Linked DNA regions of Blastococcus colisei. The protein of the gene in region 1 interacts with the protein of each later gene in a pairwise test. Links are inferred from orthologs where the notes say so. Each region holds a gene or a part of one and is shown on either strand. Other genes may lie near its edges.

The links. The genes of interacting proteins can lie anywhere in the genome.
Region 2: the proteins of aceE (region 1) and nth interact in binary tests that used the Escherichia coli proteins (3 or more experiments, as listed by UniProt). The link is inferred for Blastococcus colisei from one-to-one orthologs.

Annotation. Positions count from the first base shown.
Region 1 is NZ_VFQE01000001.1:3,223,027-3,231,002, forward strand. Bases 1,811-5,159 are described here. They hold aceE (pyruvate dehydrogenase (acetyl-transferring), homodimeric type), read left to right. Parts: upstream 1,811-2,139; coding sequence 2,140-4,959; downstream 4,960-5,159. Other genes in these bases: FHU33_RS15350 (GH1 family beta-glucosidase), read right to left, coding at 5,079-5,159. Outside these bases: FHU33_RS15320 (esterase/lipase family protein), read left to right, coding at 1-235; FHU33_RS15325 (hypothetical protein), read left to right, coding at 294-482; FHU33_RS15335 (peroxiredoxin), read right to left, coding at 794-1,255; FHU33_RS15340 (DUF3052 domain-containing protein), read right to left, coding at 1,271-1,690; more of FHU33_RS15350, read right to left, coding at 5,160-6,485; FHU33_RS15355 (M20 metallopeptidase family protein), read right to left, coding at 6,585-7,790; FHU33_RS15360 (pirin family protein), read right to left, coding at 7,827-7,976. UniProt on the Escherichia coli protein: Component of the pyruvate dehydrogenase (PDH) complex, that catalyzes the overall conversion of pyruvate to acetyl-CoA and CO(2).
Region 2 is NZ_VFQE01000002.1:527,339-533,167, reverse strand. What follows is about bases 527-3,270. They hold nth (endonuclease III), read left to right. Parts: upstream 527-1,364; coding sequence 1,365-2,177; downstream 2,178-3,270. Other genes in these bases: FHU33_RS22010 (NUDIX hydrolase), read left to right, coding at 2,776-3,270; FHU33_RS22015 (TlpA family protein disulfide reductase), read left to right, coding at 2,177-2,779; FHU33_RS22025 (hypothetical protein), read right to left, coding at 1,009-1,248; FHU33_RS22030 (Crp/Fnr family transcriptional regulator), read right to left, coding at 527-854. Outside these bases: FHU33_RS22035 (NUDIX hydrolase), read left to right, coding at 1-89; more of FHU33_RS22030, read right to left, coding at 180-526; more of FHU33_RS22010, read left to right, coding at 3,271-3,549; FHU33_RS22005 (plastocyanin/azurin family copper-binding protein), read left to right, coding at 3,666-4,085; FHU33_RS22000 (MarP family serine protease), read left to right, coding at 4,166-5,347; FHU33_RS21995 (alpha/beta fold hydrolase), read right to left, coding at 5,433-5,829. UniProt on the Escherichia coli protein: DNA repair enzyme that has both DNA N-glycosylase activity and AP-lyase activity. The DNA N-glycosylase activity releases various damaged pyrimidines from DNA by cleaving the N-glycosidic bond, leaving an AP (apurinic/apyrimidinic) site.

The DNA.
Region 1 (7,976 bases):
CTGGCAGACCTGCCTGGACACCCCCGGCGAGCGCTGCGAGAACATCGCCGTCATGGCCAGCCACCTGGGGCTGGGGCACCACCCGGCCTCGATCTGGGCGGTGGCCGACCGGCTGGCCCAGCGCGAGGGCTCCTGGAAGAAGTTCAAGGCGCCACTGTTCCTGCGCCCGGCGTTCCCGAAGCCCGCACAGCCCACGGCGGCCGACCCGGTCGCCGCGCACGGCACCGCCGCCTGACACTCCTCTCCGGGAGGCGGCCATGGGTGCGTGATCAGCCCCGACTACCGTGATGTCCATGCCGCTGATCTCGCACTGGGGCGGCCCACGCCACGGTGAGGTCGACGAGGTGCCCGCAGAGCAGCTCGTGTCCTCCGTCCTCGTCTACGACGGTCCCCGCTGGTTCGGCGTCTACGAGCGCTTCGAGCCCCGCCAGCTCCAGGAGACCCCCCGAGGTCCCGCAGAGGTCTGGGTCGTCCGCGAGTAGCCGCCCGCTCCGGGCTGCGAAACAACCGCGCGCCCGCGAGACGTGCACGGCGCCGAGATGCGCCTGGGACCGGTCACCCGCGCCGGATGACCGTTCTGGAGCTGACCTCGGTGAGGCGTGGTCCGGACGGCGGAACGGAGTGGGCGCGGCAGGGATCGAACCTGCGACCGCTCGCTTGTAAGGCGAGAGCTCTCCCGCTGAGCTACGCGCCCCGCGCGCCCAGGGTAGTAAGAGGACCCCGTCCCCCTCACCCCTCGAACGCTCGGGGTGAGCCTCTGGACGAGGCCAGGGCTACATCCCCGGGCCGCAAGTCAGGAGGTTAGCTTGCTGACGGCGTCCTTCCAGCCCGACTGCTCGCGGACGTCACCGGGCGAGTTGACCTCGGCGAAGGTGATCTTCCCGTCGGCGTCGACGAGGAAAGTGGCCCGCAGGGCCATGCCTGCCTTCTCGTTGAACGCGTCGTAGGCCTGAGCGGTGGCGCCGTGCGGCCAGAAGTCCGAGAGCAGGGCGAAGTCGAAGCCCTCCTTCTCGCGGAAGGCCTTGAGGCTGAAGACCGGGTCGGTGCTGATGGCCAGCACCCGCACGCCCGCGTCGGTATAGACCGACAGCTCGTCCCGCAGCTGGCACAGCTCGCCGGTGCACAGGCCGGAGAAGGCGAAGGGGTAGAAGACCAGCAGGGCCGGCGTCCCACGCAGCTCGGCGAGGGAGACGACCTGCCTGTCCTGGTCGGGGAGGCTGAACTCGGGTGCGACGTCGCCGACGGAGAGGCTCATGCCCCCGATCGTGCCTCAGCGCCGGGAGCGGGCGGCCTTCGGGGTGACGAGCCGGATGCCCGACCAGTCCTTGGCGGCGGAGATGCTGCTCGTCTGCGAGAGGCCGGCCGTGGGCGCGACCTCCGTGACGTCGCCGGGCTCGACGTGCCCGGGCCGGCCGGACTTGGGCACCAGCAGCCAGACGACGCCGTCGTCGGCCAGCGAGGTGATCGCGTCGGTCAGCGCATCGAAGAGGTCACCGTCGTCCTCGCGCCACCACAGCACGACGACGTCGGCCACCTCGTCGGTGTCCTCGTCGACCATCTCGCCGCCGGAGACCTCGATGATCGCGTCGCGCAGATCCTCGTCGGCGTCCTCGTCCCACCCGAGCTCCTGCACGACCATGCCCGGCTTGATGCCCAACCGGGCCGCCATGCCGGTGCTGTCGACGCTCATCCCTGCTGATCCTCCATGGAGTGGTCTGCTGCTGACCGGTCGTGGGGTGGATGGTGCCCTGTCGCGGCGCCGAGCGCGCGCGGACGCGTCACAGTCGCTGTTCCTCGTCGTCCCGACGAAGGAAGCAACCGCCGAGCCGGGCTGCACCGGCGATGTCGAGGGACAGGGCGCACGCGACGGACACGACCGGCGGGTGGCTTCCCCGCTGCCTGGTCATGTCACCCCTCTCGCTCTCTCCGACGTCCGCTGCCCGGATCGACTCCGGGTATGCGGTGCGGAACCCGTCACGCCGAGCCACCGCTGGCGGAAGCGTAGGGCATGACACGTCTGGCGCAAGCCGCCCGTAGCGGGCGACGACCCGTGGAGGACGATCAGCGGGAACGCACGACTCGGCACACAAGCGGCCGGTGGACGTGACGACGGTGGCCCCGACGGGAGACGATGGACACATGAGCGCACCGCAGCAGTCGGACGGCGACCCCGCCCGCGAAGCCGGCACGCCCCGCGCGGTCATCACCGACGGGCTGCCGAGCCAACTTCCCGACACCGATCCCGACGAGACGCAGGAGTGGCTGGACTCGCTCGACGCCGTCGTCGACAACGCCGGCCGCGAACGCGCCCGGTACGTGATGCTCCGGCTGCTCGAGCGCAGCCGCGAGCAGCAGGTCGGCGTGCCGGGCCTGCGCAGCACCGACTACATCAACACGATCGCGCCCTCCCGCGAGCCGTGGTTCCCCGGTGACGAGCACGTCGAGCGCCGCATCCGCGCCTACATCCGCTGGAACGCCGCGATCATGGTGCACCGCGCGCAGCGGCCGGGGATCGCCGTCGGCGGGCACATCTCCTCCTACGCCAGCTCCGCCTCGCTCTACGAGGTCGGCTTCAACCACTTCTTCCGCGGCAAGGACCACCCGGGCGGCGGCGACCAGATCTGGTTCCAGGGTCACGCCTCTCCCGGCATCTACGCGCGCGCCTACCTCGAGGGCCGGCTGAGCGAGCAGCAGCTCGACGGCTTCCGCCAGGAGGTCAGCCACCCCGGAGGCGGACTGTCCTCCTACCCGCACCCGCGGCTGATGCCGGACTTCTGGGAGTTCCCCACCGTCTCCATGGGCCTGGGCCCGCTCAACGCGATCTACCAGGCCCGGTTCAACCGCTACCTGCACGACCGCGGCGTCAAGGACACCTCCGACCAGCACGTCTGGGCGTTCCTGGGCGACGGCGAGATGGACGAGCCGGAGTCGCTCGGCGCGATCGGCCTGGCCGCCCGCGAGGAGCTGGACAACCTCACGTTCGTCATCAACTGCAACCTGCAGCGGCTCGACGGCCCGGTCCGCGGCAACGGCAAGATCATCCAGGAGATGGAGTCGTTCTTCCGAGGCGCGGGCTGGAACGTCATCAAGGTCATCTGGGGCCGGGAGTGGGACGCGCTGCTGTCCGCCGACCGCGACGGCGCCCTGGTCAACCTGATGAATCAGACGCCCGACGGCGACTACCAGACCTACAAGGCCGAGGACGGCGCCTACGTCCGCGAGCACTTCTTCGGGCGCGACCCGCGGACCCGCAAGCTCGTGGAGAACATGAGCGACAAGGAGATCTGGAACCTCTCCCGCGGCGGGCACGACTACCGCAAGGTCTATGCGGCGTTCAAGGCGGCACAGGAGCACAAGGGTCAGCCCACGGTCATCCTCGCCAAGACCATCAAGGGCTGGACGCTGGGCAGCCACTTCGAGGGCCGCAACTCCACCCACCAGATGAAGAAGCTGACCGCCGAGGATCTCGCCGCCTTCCGCGACCGGCTCTACCTCGACATCCCCGACTCGGCGCTCGACAAGACCCTGCCGCCGTACTACAGGCCGGAGCCGGGGTCCGACGAGCTGGAGTACATGCTCGAGCGGCGCCGTCAGCTGGGCGGCGCGGTCCCGCGGCGCCGCTCGGAGGCCAAGCTGCTCAAGGCCCCCGAGGACAAGGCGCTCGAGGTCCTGCGCCGGGGTTCCGGCAAGCAGGAGGTGGCGACGACGATGGCGTTCGTCCGCCTGCTGAAGGAGCTGCTCAAGGACAAGGAGCTCGGCCCGCGCTTCGTGCCGATCATCCCGGACGAGGCCCGCACGTTCGGCCTCGATTCGCTCTTCTCGAGCCACAAGATCTACAACCCGGCCGGCCAGCGCTACACCTCGGTCGACCGCGAGCTGATGCTGGCCTACAAGGAGTCCGAGCAGGGCGTGATCCTGCACGAGGGCATCAACGAGGCCGGCTCCACCGCGTCGTTCACCGCCGTCGGCACCTCGTACTCCACGCACGGCGAGCCGATGATCCCGATCTACATCTTCTACTCGATGTTCGGGTTCCAGCGGACCGGTGACGGTTTCTGGGCGGCCGCCGACCAGATGACGCGCGGCTTCATCCTGGGCGCCACCGCCGGGCGGACGACGCTCAACGGCGAGGGCCTCCAGCACGAGGACGGGCACTCGCTGCTGCTCGCCCACACCAACCCCGCGGTGGTGTCCTACGACCCGGCGTTCTCCTTCGAGGTCGCCCACATCACCCGGGACGCCCTCGTGCGGATGTACGGCGACGACCCGGGCGCCCCGCTCGGCGGGCACCGCTCCCCCGACGTCATGTACTACCTGACGGTCTACAACGAGCCGTTCGTGCAGCCGGCCGAGCCGGAGGACCTCGACGTCCAGGGTGTGCTGGCGGGCATGTACCGCTACGCCGAGGGGCCGCAGAGCGCTGCTGACGGAGCCCACCCACCCAAGGCGCAGGTGCTCGCCTCGGGTGTCGCGGTGCCGTGGGCGCTGCGGGCACAGGAGCTGCTGGCCAACGACTGGAACGTCTCCGCCGACGTCTGGTCGGTGACCTCGTGGGGCGAGCTGCGCCGCCAGGCCGACGCGGTGGCCGAGCACAACCTCCTGCACCCCGAGGAGGACCCGCAGGTCCCCTACGTCACCTCGCGGCTGCAGGACGCCGAGGGCCCGGTCATCGCGGTGTCTGACTGGATGCGCGCGGTTCCCGACCTGATCGCGCCGTACGCGCCGCACGGGCTGCACTCGCTGGGCACCGACGGGTTCGGTCTCTCCGACACCCGCCCGGCGCTGCGCCGGCACTTCCACGTGGACGCCGAGACGATCGTCGTCCGCACGCTGGCCTCGCTGGCCGACTGGGGTCATGTGGACCGCTCGGTCGTGCGGCAGGCGGTGGAGAAGTACCAGGTCCGCGACGTGCAGGCGGCGCCGACGGACGAGCGTTCGGACCCCAGCCCGGCCACCTGACCCCAGGCATAGGAACCTATACGTGCGGAATGGAGCCCATGCCGCATGTATAGGTTCCTATGCCCGACGACGTGAGAGAGCGGGCGGCGGCGCAGACCCTTGCGCCGCCGAACCCCCGCTCAGCCTTCTTGCGCCTGCCGGTGGCGACGGAGGAGGTCGGCGTACACGCGGGCGCTGTCCTTGAGGATGCGCTGCTGGGTCGCGTAGTCGACGTGCACCAGCCCGAACCGCTGCTCGTAGCCCCGCGCCCACTCGAAGTTGTCCAGCAGCGACCAGGCGAAGTAGCCGCGGACGTCGGCGCCCTGGTCCATGGCCGTGCTCATCGCGTCGAGGTGACGGAGCAGGAAGTCGGTGCGCTCCGGATCGTGCACGGCCCCGTCGTCGGAGATCTCGTCGGGCCATGCGGACCCGTTCTCGGTCACCACCAGCGGCAGGTCCGGCGCCTGGTCGCGCAGCCACAGCAGCAGCCGGGTGAACGCCTCGGGGCTGACGCCCCAGCCCATCGACGTCGTCGGGCCCGTCGGGTCGAGGTCGACCACGTCCTCGCCGCCGATGAACGACGTCGGCGGCTTGTCGGCGGGGCGTGCGCCGGCCCGCACGGTCTGCTCGAAGTAGTAGTTCACGCCCAGCCACTCGATCGGGGCAGCGATCACCGCGAGGTCCCCGTCCTCGACCGGCAGGGGCGCCCCGGCCGCGGCGAGGTCGGCCTCGACGTCGGCGGGGTAGGCGCCGCGGACGATCGGCTCGAGGAACATGCGGTTCTGCTGGCCGTCCAGGCGCCGGGCCGCGTCGACGTCCTCGGGCCGGTCGCTCGCCGGCGTCATCGGCGTGAAGTTGAGGGTGACGCCGAGGTGGTCGGCGCCCCTGTCGCGCAGGACCTGGGTGGCCAGTCCGTGCCCCAGCAGCAGGTGGTGCACCGCCCGGGCCGCCGAGACGGGGTTGCGCACGCCCGGTGCGTGCTCGCCGGACTGGTGCCCGAGCAGCGCGCTGACCATCGGCTCGTTCAGCGTCGACCAGTGCCGGACGCGGTCCCCGAGCGCGTCGTGGACGATTCCGGCGTAGTCGGCGAAACGGGCCGAGGTGTCCCGCGCGGTCCAGCCGCCCTGTTCCTGCAATGCCTGCGGGAGGTCCCAGTGGTAGAGCGTGAGCCACGGGTCGACGCCGGCGGCGAGGAGCTCGTCGACCAGCCGGCGGTAGAAGTCCAGGCCGCGCTGCTCCACCCGGCCGGCACCCTCGGGCAGCACCCGCGACCAGGCGACGGAGAACCGGTAGGCCGACAGCCCGAGCTCGACCATCAGCGCGACGTCGTCCCGGTAGCGGGTGTAGTGCTCGACGGCGACGTCGCCGGTGTCGCCCCGGAAGGTCCGGCCCGGCGTGTGGCTGAAGGTGTCCCAGATGGAGGGGCCCCGTCCGTCCGCGTCGACCGCACCCTCGATCTGGTAGGCGGCCGTGGCCGCACCGAAGACGAAGTCCGGCGGGAAGGTCAGCCCGGCGGCGAGGTCGGGCCGGCCGTCGGTCGAGGTCATGCGCGCTCCTTCACAAGGACGAACGACGCCGGCGGAGGCCCGCGGCGAGGGATGACGACGTTCTCACGGGCCCTCCGCCGACCCCGCGAGCCGTGCGGCTCAGCCGGCGAGCGCCCGCATCGCCATCTGCGCGTACAGCGCCACCCCGGCCGGCAGCGGCTCCTCGTCGAAGACGACCAGGTTGGAGTGGTTGGCCGGCGCGGTCGCCGGGTCCAGTCCCGGGGGGCACGCCCCCAGCCAGGCCATCGCGCCGGGCACCCGCTGCAGCACGTAGGAGAAGTCCTCGGCGCCCATCAGCGGCGCCGGCGCGAGCGTGCTCGCCCGCTCCCCCAGCAGCTCGGCCGCCACCTCCAGCACCGTGGCCGCCGCGGCCGGGTCGTTGACCGTGACCGGGTAGCCCTCCTCGTGCTCGAACTCGACCTCGAGGCCGTGCGCCGCGCCGATGTTCACGGCGACCCGCCGTACAGCGGCGAGCACCTCCGCGCGGTTCCTCGCCGAGAGCGTCCGGATCGTCCCCTCGAGGAACGCCGTGTCGGGGATGACGTTGTTGGTCGTACCGGCCTCGATGTGCGCGACGGTGACGACGGCCGGGTCGAAGACGTCGACCCTCCGGGTCACCATCGACTGGAGGGCCAGGACGATCTCGGCAGCCACCGGGATGGGGTCGGCCGCGGCGGACGGGTCGGACGCGTGACCGCCCCGGCCGCGGACGGTCATCCGCCACGTGTCGCCGGCGGCCATCATCGGTCCGGGCCGCACGTGCACGCTCCCGCTGGGCAGGGTCGAGAAGACGTGCAGCGCGAACGCGCCGCTGACCGGCGCTCCGGGGACGACGTCGAGCAGCCCCTCCTCGAGCATGTAGCGGGCGCCGTGGAACCCCTCCTCGCCCGGCTGGACCATGAAGACGACCTGGCCGGTCAGCTCGTCACGCCGCTCGGCCAGCAGGCGAGCGGCGCCGAGCAGCATCGCCACGTGCGTGTCGTGCCCGCACGCGTGCATGGCGCCGGGGTGCTCGGAGGCGAAGGGCAGCCCGCTGTCCTCCTGCACCGGGAGCCCGTCCATGTCGGCACGCAGCAGGTGGGTGGGGCCGGGTCGCCCGCCGCGGAGCACGGCGACCACCGAACTGGTCGACGTCCCCGTGGTGATCTCGACGGGCAGATCGGCGAAGGCCCCGAGCACCAGCTCCTGGGTGAGCGGCAGGTGCAGGCCGATCTCGGGACGGCGGTGCAGCCGGCGGCGCAGGTCGATGGTGCGGTCGGCGTCGTTGTAGGCGGCGGAGAGCAGATCCGCGGCACTGGTCGGCATGCGGCCCACTCTCTCGCAACCGGTCTCCGGGCGCCGTCAGCCCCTCGCCCACGCCGGACGGTCGGTGTCCAGCTGCCAGACCAGCAGCACACCCGGGCCGGTCACCCGGCGGCCGGTCTGCTGCTCGACGACGACGCCGTCCACCCCCCGCACCACGAGCAGCCCGGCCGGCACGCGGACCGACTC
Region 2 (5,829 bases), on another replicon or contig:
GCCCGACGTTCGAGGAGACCCCCGACGGAAAGTGGGCGGTCCTTCCGGACGGGACGCGCGTCCGCCTGGTCGTGCCGCTGCCGTCCTGAACGGTCCTACCTCACGGTTCTGGGTCCTCCCACGCGGTCGACGCCGAGGGAGGACCCGGTTCGATCAGGAACCCTGATCGTCGGGGAGGGTCAGCGGGCGCGGCGGCGGAGGCGGTCCTCGTCGAGGACGACGACCGACTTGCCCTGCAACTGGATCCAGCCGCGGTGCACGAAGTCGGCCAGGGCCTTGTTCACCGTCTCGCGGGAGGCGCCGACCAGCTGGGCCAGCTCCTCCTGCGTGAGGTCGTGCTTGACGCGCAGGCCGTCGCTCTCGCGGCTGCCGAAGCGATCGGCCATCTGCAGCAGCGCCTTGGCCACGCGGCCGGGGACGTCGGTGAAGATCAGGTCGGCGACCGAGTCGTTGGTACGGCGCAGTCGCCGGGCCAGGACCCGCAGCAGCTGCTCCCCGATCTCGGGGTGCGCCTCGATCCAGGGACGCAGCACCGACTGCGGCATCTTGGCCAGCTTCACGTCGGTCACCGCGGTCGCCGTCGCCGTCCGCGGGCCCGGGTCGAAGACCGAGAGCTCGCCGAACTGGTCGGACGGGCCCATGACGGCCAGCACGTTCTCCCGGCCGTCGGGCGACCGGCGGGACAGTTTGATCTTGCCGGTGGCGACGATGTACAGGCTGTCGCCGGGTTCGCCCTCGTTGAAGATCACCCGGCCGCGCGGCAGCGTGATCATCTCCAACCGACTGGCGACCGGGTGCACCGCGTCCTCCGAGAGCCCCTGGAAGATCCCGGACTGGGCCAGCACCTCGTCCACTGCACGTCCTCTCACTGCCGTTCGCGATAGGACGCAGAGGCGTCCGTGTCCGGAGGGAGTCTAGGCGGCTGTGCCGTCGGTCACCCGATCGGTGGTTGCCCGCGTCCCCCCTCCGAGCGAGTGGTCCGGGCCACAGCGCCCACGGACGTGCAGTTCAGACCATCGGAGGGTTGGATGTGCGACCGCCCGTGTGACGGCGGCGCCGCCAGCGGGCCAGCGCTCGCCGGATGCCCGAGGAGGCGAGCGTGTCGACCTCTCCCGGCGTCGCCGTGCTGAGGAACTCGGTGACCTCCCGTGGGCCGGCCGGCCGCCGCAGCGGCTCTTCGACGCGCTCCATGACCAGCAGGAAGGCGATCAGCAGGGGTGGGAACAAGATGACGCTGAGTGCGACCACGTCGACCTCCTTCGCCTCGCCTGCGTGTTCCCCGGACCGCTGCGGCGCGGGAGCCCATCCCTGCTCAAGGATGACACGGCCGGAAGTCGTCAGCCTGGCCGCCTACCCTCGACCGCGTGTCCCTGCCCGAGTCGGAGCTCGCGACCGAGCCGGCCTACGCCCGCCCCGCACCGCCGCGCCGTCCCACGCAGGCGGCGCGCACCGGCGCCTCCCCCTACGACCCCGGTGAGACGCCGCTGTCGCGCACCCGCCGGGCCCGGCGGATGGCCCGGGAGCTCGCGCTCATCCACCCCGACGCGCACTGCGAGCTGGACTTCACCAACGCCTTCGAGCTGCTGGTCGCCACGGTCCTGTCGGCGCAGACGACGGACAAGATGGTCAACAAGGTGACGCCCACGCTGTTCGCCCGGTACCCCGACGCGGTCGCGCTCGCCGGTGCCGACCGCGAGGAGCTCGAGACGATCCTCAAGCCCACCGGCTTCTTCCGGGCCAAGGCCAACTCGGTGCTCGGGCTCAGCCAGGCGCTGGTCGAGCGGTTCGACGGCGACGTGCCCGGCCGGATGGCCGATCTGGTCACGCTGCCCGGCGTGGGCCGCAAGACCGCCAACGTCGTGCTCGGGAACGCGTTCGGAGTGCCCGGCCTCACCGTCGACACGCACTTCGGCCGGCTGGTCCGCCGGTTCGGCTGGACGGCGGAGGAGGACCCGGTGAAGGTCGAGGCCGAGATCGCCGCGCTGGTCCCGAAGAAGGAGTGGACCGACTTCAGTCACCGCGTGATCTTCCACGGTCGCCGGGTCTGCCACGCCAAGAAGGCCGCCTGCGGTGCCTGCGGGCTGGCCAGGTGGTGCCCCTCGTTCGGCATCGGCCCGGTCGACCCGGACGTGGCCCTCACGCTGGTCAAGACCCCCGCAGCGTCGGACACCGAGTGATGCGGCGGTCGCTGCTCGGGCTGATGGCGCTCGTCCTCCTCTCGGCCTGCACAGCCGAGCCGACGAACTCCGGGACGGCGAACTCCGGGACGACGAATTCCGAAGCGCCGTCCCTGGACGTCGAGGGGTACGACACCGTCCTGGAGCCCTGCCCCGAGCAGCCGGAGCAGGCGGCGGCCGGCGCGCAGACGTTGCCGCCGCTGTCGTTCGACTGCGTCGGCGGCGGAGTACTGGACCTCGCGCGGGCACCCGGCGTTCCGACCCTGGTCAACCTCTGGGGCAGCTGGTGCCCGCCGTGCAGAGCCGAGCTGCCGCTCCTGCAGGAGTTCGCGGACGTGGCGGGTGACCGGGTGCGCGTGGTGGGCGTCATCAGCAAGGACGGCGTCCCGCAGGCCGACTCCTTCGCCGACGACGCCGAGGTCACGTTTCCCGGGGCGTTCGACGGGGAGGGTGCGCTCATGGCCGAGCTCGGCATCAACGCGCTGCCGTTCACCTACTTCCTGGACGCCGACGGCGCGCTGGTGCACACCGAGGTCGGCGACGTCGCCTCGGTCGACGAGCTCCGTGCCCTGGCCGCCGAGCACCTCGGGGTCCAGCTGTGAGCCCCGCCGGGGACGGGGCCGGCGATCTCGACGGACTGCCCGGGTACCTGCACCGGCTGCTGGACGCCGCCGACGACCTGCCGCTGCGGCACCGGATGCCCCGGGCGACGGCGACCGCGCGGCGCTCGGCCGTGCTCATCCTCTTCGGCGAGGGCCCCGCGGGCCCCGACGTGCTCCTGATCGAGAAGTCCGCGCACCTGCGCAGCCACGCCGGTCAGCCGGCCTTCCCGGGGGGCCAGGCCGATCCGACGGACGACTACCCGATCGGGACGGCGCTCCGCGAGGCGGAGGAGGAGGCCGGCATCGACCCCGACGGCGTCCGGGTGCTCGCCACCCTGCAGGAGCTCTTCCTCGGGCCCTCGGACAACCTCGTCGTCCCCGTGGTCGCCTGGTGGGACGACCCGCGGGACGTGAGCATCGGCGATCCGCACGAGGTCGCCCGGGTCGCCCGGGTGCCACTGGCCGAGCTCACCGATCCCGGCAACCGGTTCCGCGTGAGCCATCCGTCCGGGTACATCGGCCCGGCCTTCGCCGTGGCCGACATGCTGGTCTGGGGCTTCACCGCCGGCCTCCTGGACGCGATCCTGGACGCCGCCGGCCTCGCGCAGCCGTGGGACACCCGCGACGTGCGCCCCCTGCCCACGTCCGTCGTGCGCCCGTACGCCCTGCCGGGCGCCGTCGGCGCGGGTGGCGAGGAGGACGCCGCCGCGCCGACGGTGGCCGATCCCGCACCCGACGGCCCTCCGGCGCGTACGGTTCCGCCCCGATGAACGGCAGAAGGACCTCCTTGCCCCCCACCACTCGTAGAAGGACCACCTCCTCCCCGCTCCTCGCAGGCTCGGGGCGGAACCGGGGAGGCGGCCGGGGCCCCTGCAAGAAGGCCGCTGTGGTCGCCGCCGCGCTGGTCCTGCTTGCCGGCTGCGGTGGCGAGGAGTCCCCGGGTTCCGGCTCCGCTGCCGCACCGTCCACCGCGCCAGGCGTGGGGGAGGTGACGACGGCGCCCGACGGCGTCCAGGAGATCACCCTGCAGACCCAGGACGACTACGTCTTCCTGCCCGACAGCTTCACGGTGGACCCGGGAACGGTGCGGTTGACCGTGGTCAACGTGGCCGAGGAGATGACCCACAACCTCGAGTTCGACGACGGCGAGGGGCCCGAGCCGATCGACGCGGGCATCTCGCTGCTGGCTCCGGGTGAGCAGAAGACGATCGAGTTCACGGTGACCGTGCCCGGGGACCACCCCTTCACCTGCACCTTCCACACCCAGCTCGGCCAGGTCGGCACGATGACGGTGCGCGGCCGATGACGACAGGTGCGGGAGCATCGCAGGGAGCGCCAGCGACCGAGGAGCGGATCGCGCCCGGAGTCGAGCGAGGTTACTGACCGATGTCCCTCGTCGACGTGGTGCTGATCGTCTTGGCCCTGGTGTTCGCGCTGTCGGGTTTCCGGCAGGGCCTGCTGGTCTCGTCGGCCTCGCTCTTCGGCTTCCTCGGCGGCGCCGTCGTGGGTGCGCAGCTGTCCGAGCCGGTCGCCGAGCGGATCGACGGCTCCAGCGTCACCCGGGTGTTCGCGGCGCTGGTCGTCGTGCTCGCGGGGGCGCTGCTCGGGCAGATCCTCGCGGGTGCGATCGGTCGCGCGGTCCGCGGACAGGTCACGTGGGAGCCGGCCAAGATGGTCGACTCGGTGGCCGGGGCGGTGGTCTCGGCGACGGCGGTCCTGCTGGTGGCCTGGATGGTGGCCTCCCCGCTGGCGAGTTCGCCGTTCCCGCAGGTCGCCAGCCAGGTGCGGCAGTCCGCGCTCGTGCAGGCCGTCGACCGGGCGGTGCCCGACGGGGTGCGCACGGTCTACGACAACCTCCGCGACGCCATCGACCGCCGCGGCCTGCCCGACGTCCTCGACCCGCTCACTCCCACTCAGGTGCCGGAGGTCGCAGCGCCCGACCCGGCGCTGCTGAACAGCCCGGTGGTCGCGTCGGTGCAGGGATCGGTGGTGAAGATCAGCGGCGTCGCGCCGTCCTGCTCGCGGCAGATCGACGGCTCGGGCTTCGTCTACGCTCCGGAACGGGTGATGACCAACGCGCACGTGCTTGCCGGCGTCACCGATCCGGTCGTGCTGGCCGAGGGCGAGGAGTACGACGCCACCTCGGTCTACGTGGACGAGGAACTCGACGTCGCGGTGCTCGCCGTCCCGGGGCTGGAGACCCTGCCGCTGTCGTTCGCGCAGACGCCGGCCGAGGCGGGCGACGACGCGCTGATCATGGGCTATCCCGGTGGCGGCCCGTTCTTCGTGGGCCCGGCGCGCGTGCGCGACCGCGGGGAGATCAGCGGACCGGACTTCCGGAACACGCAGACCGTCGTCCGCGACGTCTATGCGCTGTACGGGACCGTCCGTGCGGGGAACTCCGGCGGGCCGCTGTTCGGGCCGGACGGCAGCGTCCTCGGCGTGGTGTTCGCCTCCGCGATCGACGACCCCGACACCGGCTACGCACTCACCGGGCCCCAGGTCGCGCAGGCCGCGAACGTGGGCAGCACCGCGACGACCGAGGTCGGCACCGGCCCCTGCGAGTGACCCCGACGAATCCGCGACGCGCATTCGGTCGGGGTGGGCCGAAGGCCATCCTCGGAGTGCCTGACAGCCCGGCGGAGCCGGTCCGTCACCCCAGCGGAGCTGCGAAGTCGGCGATCGCCTGGCTGATTTCGGCCGGGGCCTCCTCCTGGGGGAAGTGCCCGATCCCGGGGAGCTCGCGGAACTCGTAGGCGCCGGCGACGTAGCGTGCCGAGCCCCGCGCGGTGTCGACGAGCACGCAGGAGTCCAGGGTGCCGTGCAGTTGCAGCGTGGGGGCGGTCACGGGAGCAGACATCCGCCGCGCGTAGCGCAGCCCGTCCGGCCGCAGCTGCGAGCGGGCGGCCCAGCGGTGGTACTCCATGGCCCCGTACGCCGCCTGGGGGATCCGGGCGGCCGCGCGGTACCGGTCGACGGCCGCCGCGAAGTCGGGGGTGCGCGACCAGGCGGGCCCCGACCACCGCTGCATCAGGTCGGCCACCGGGTCG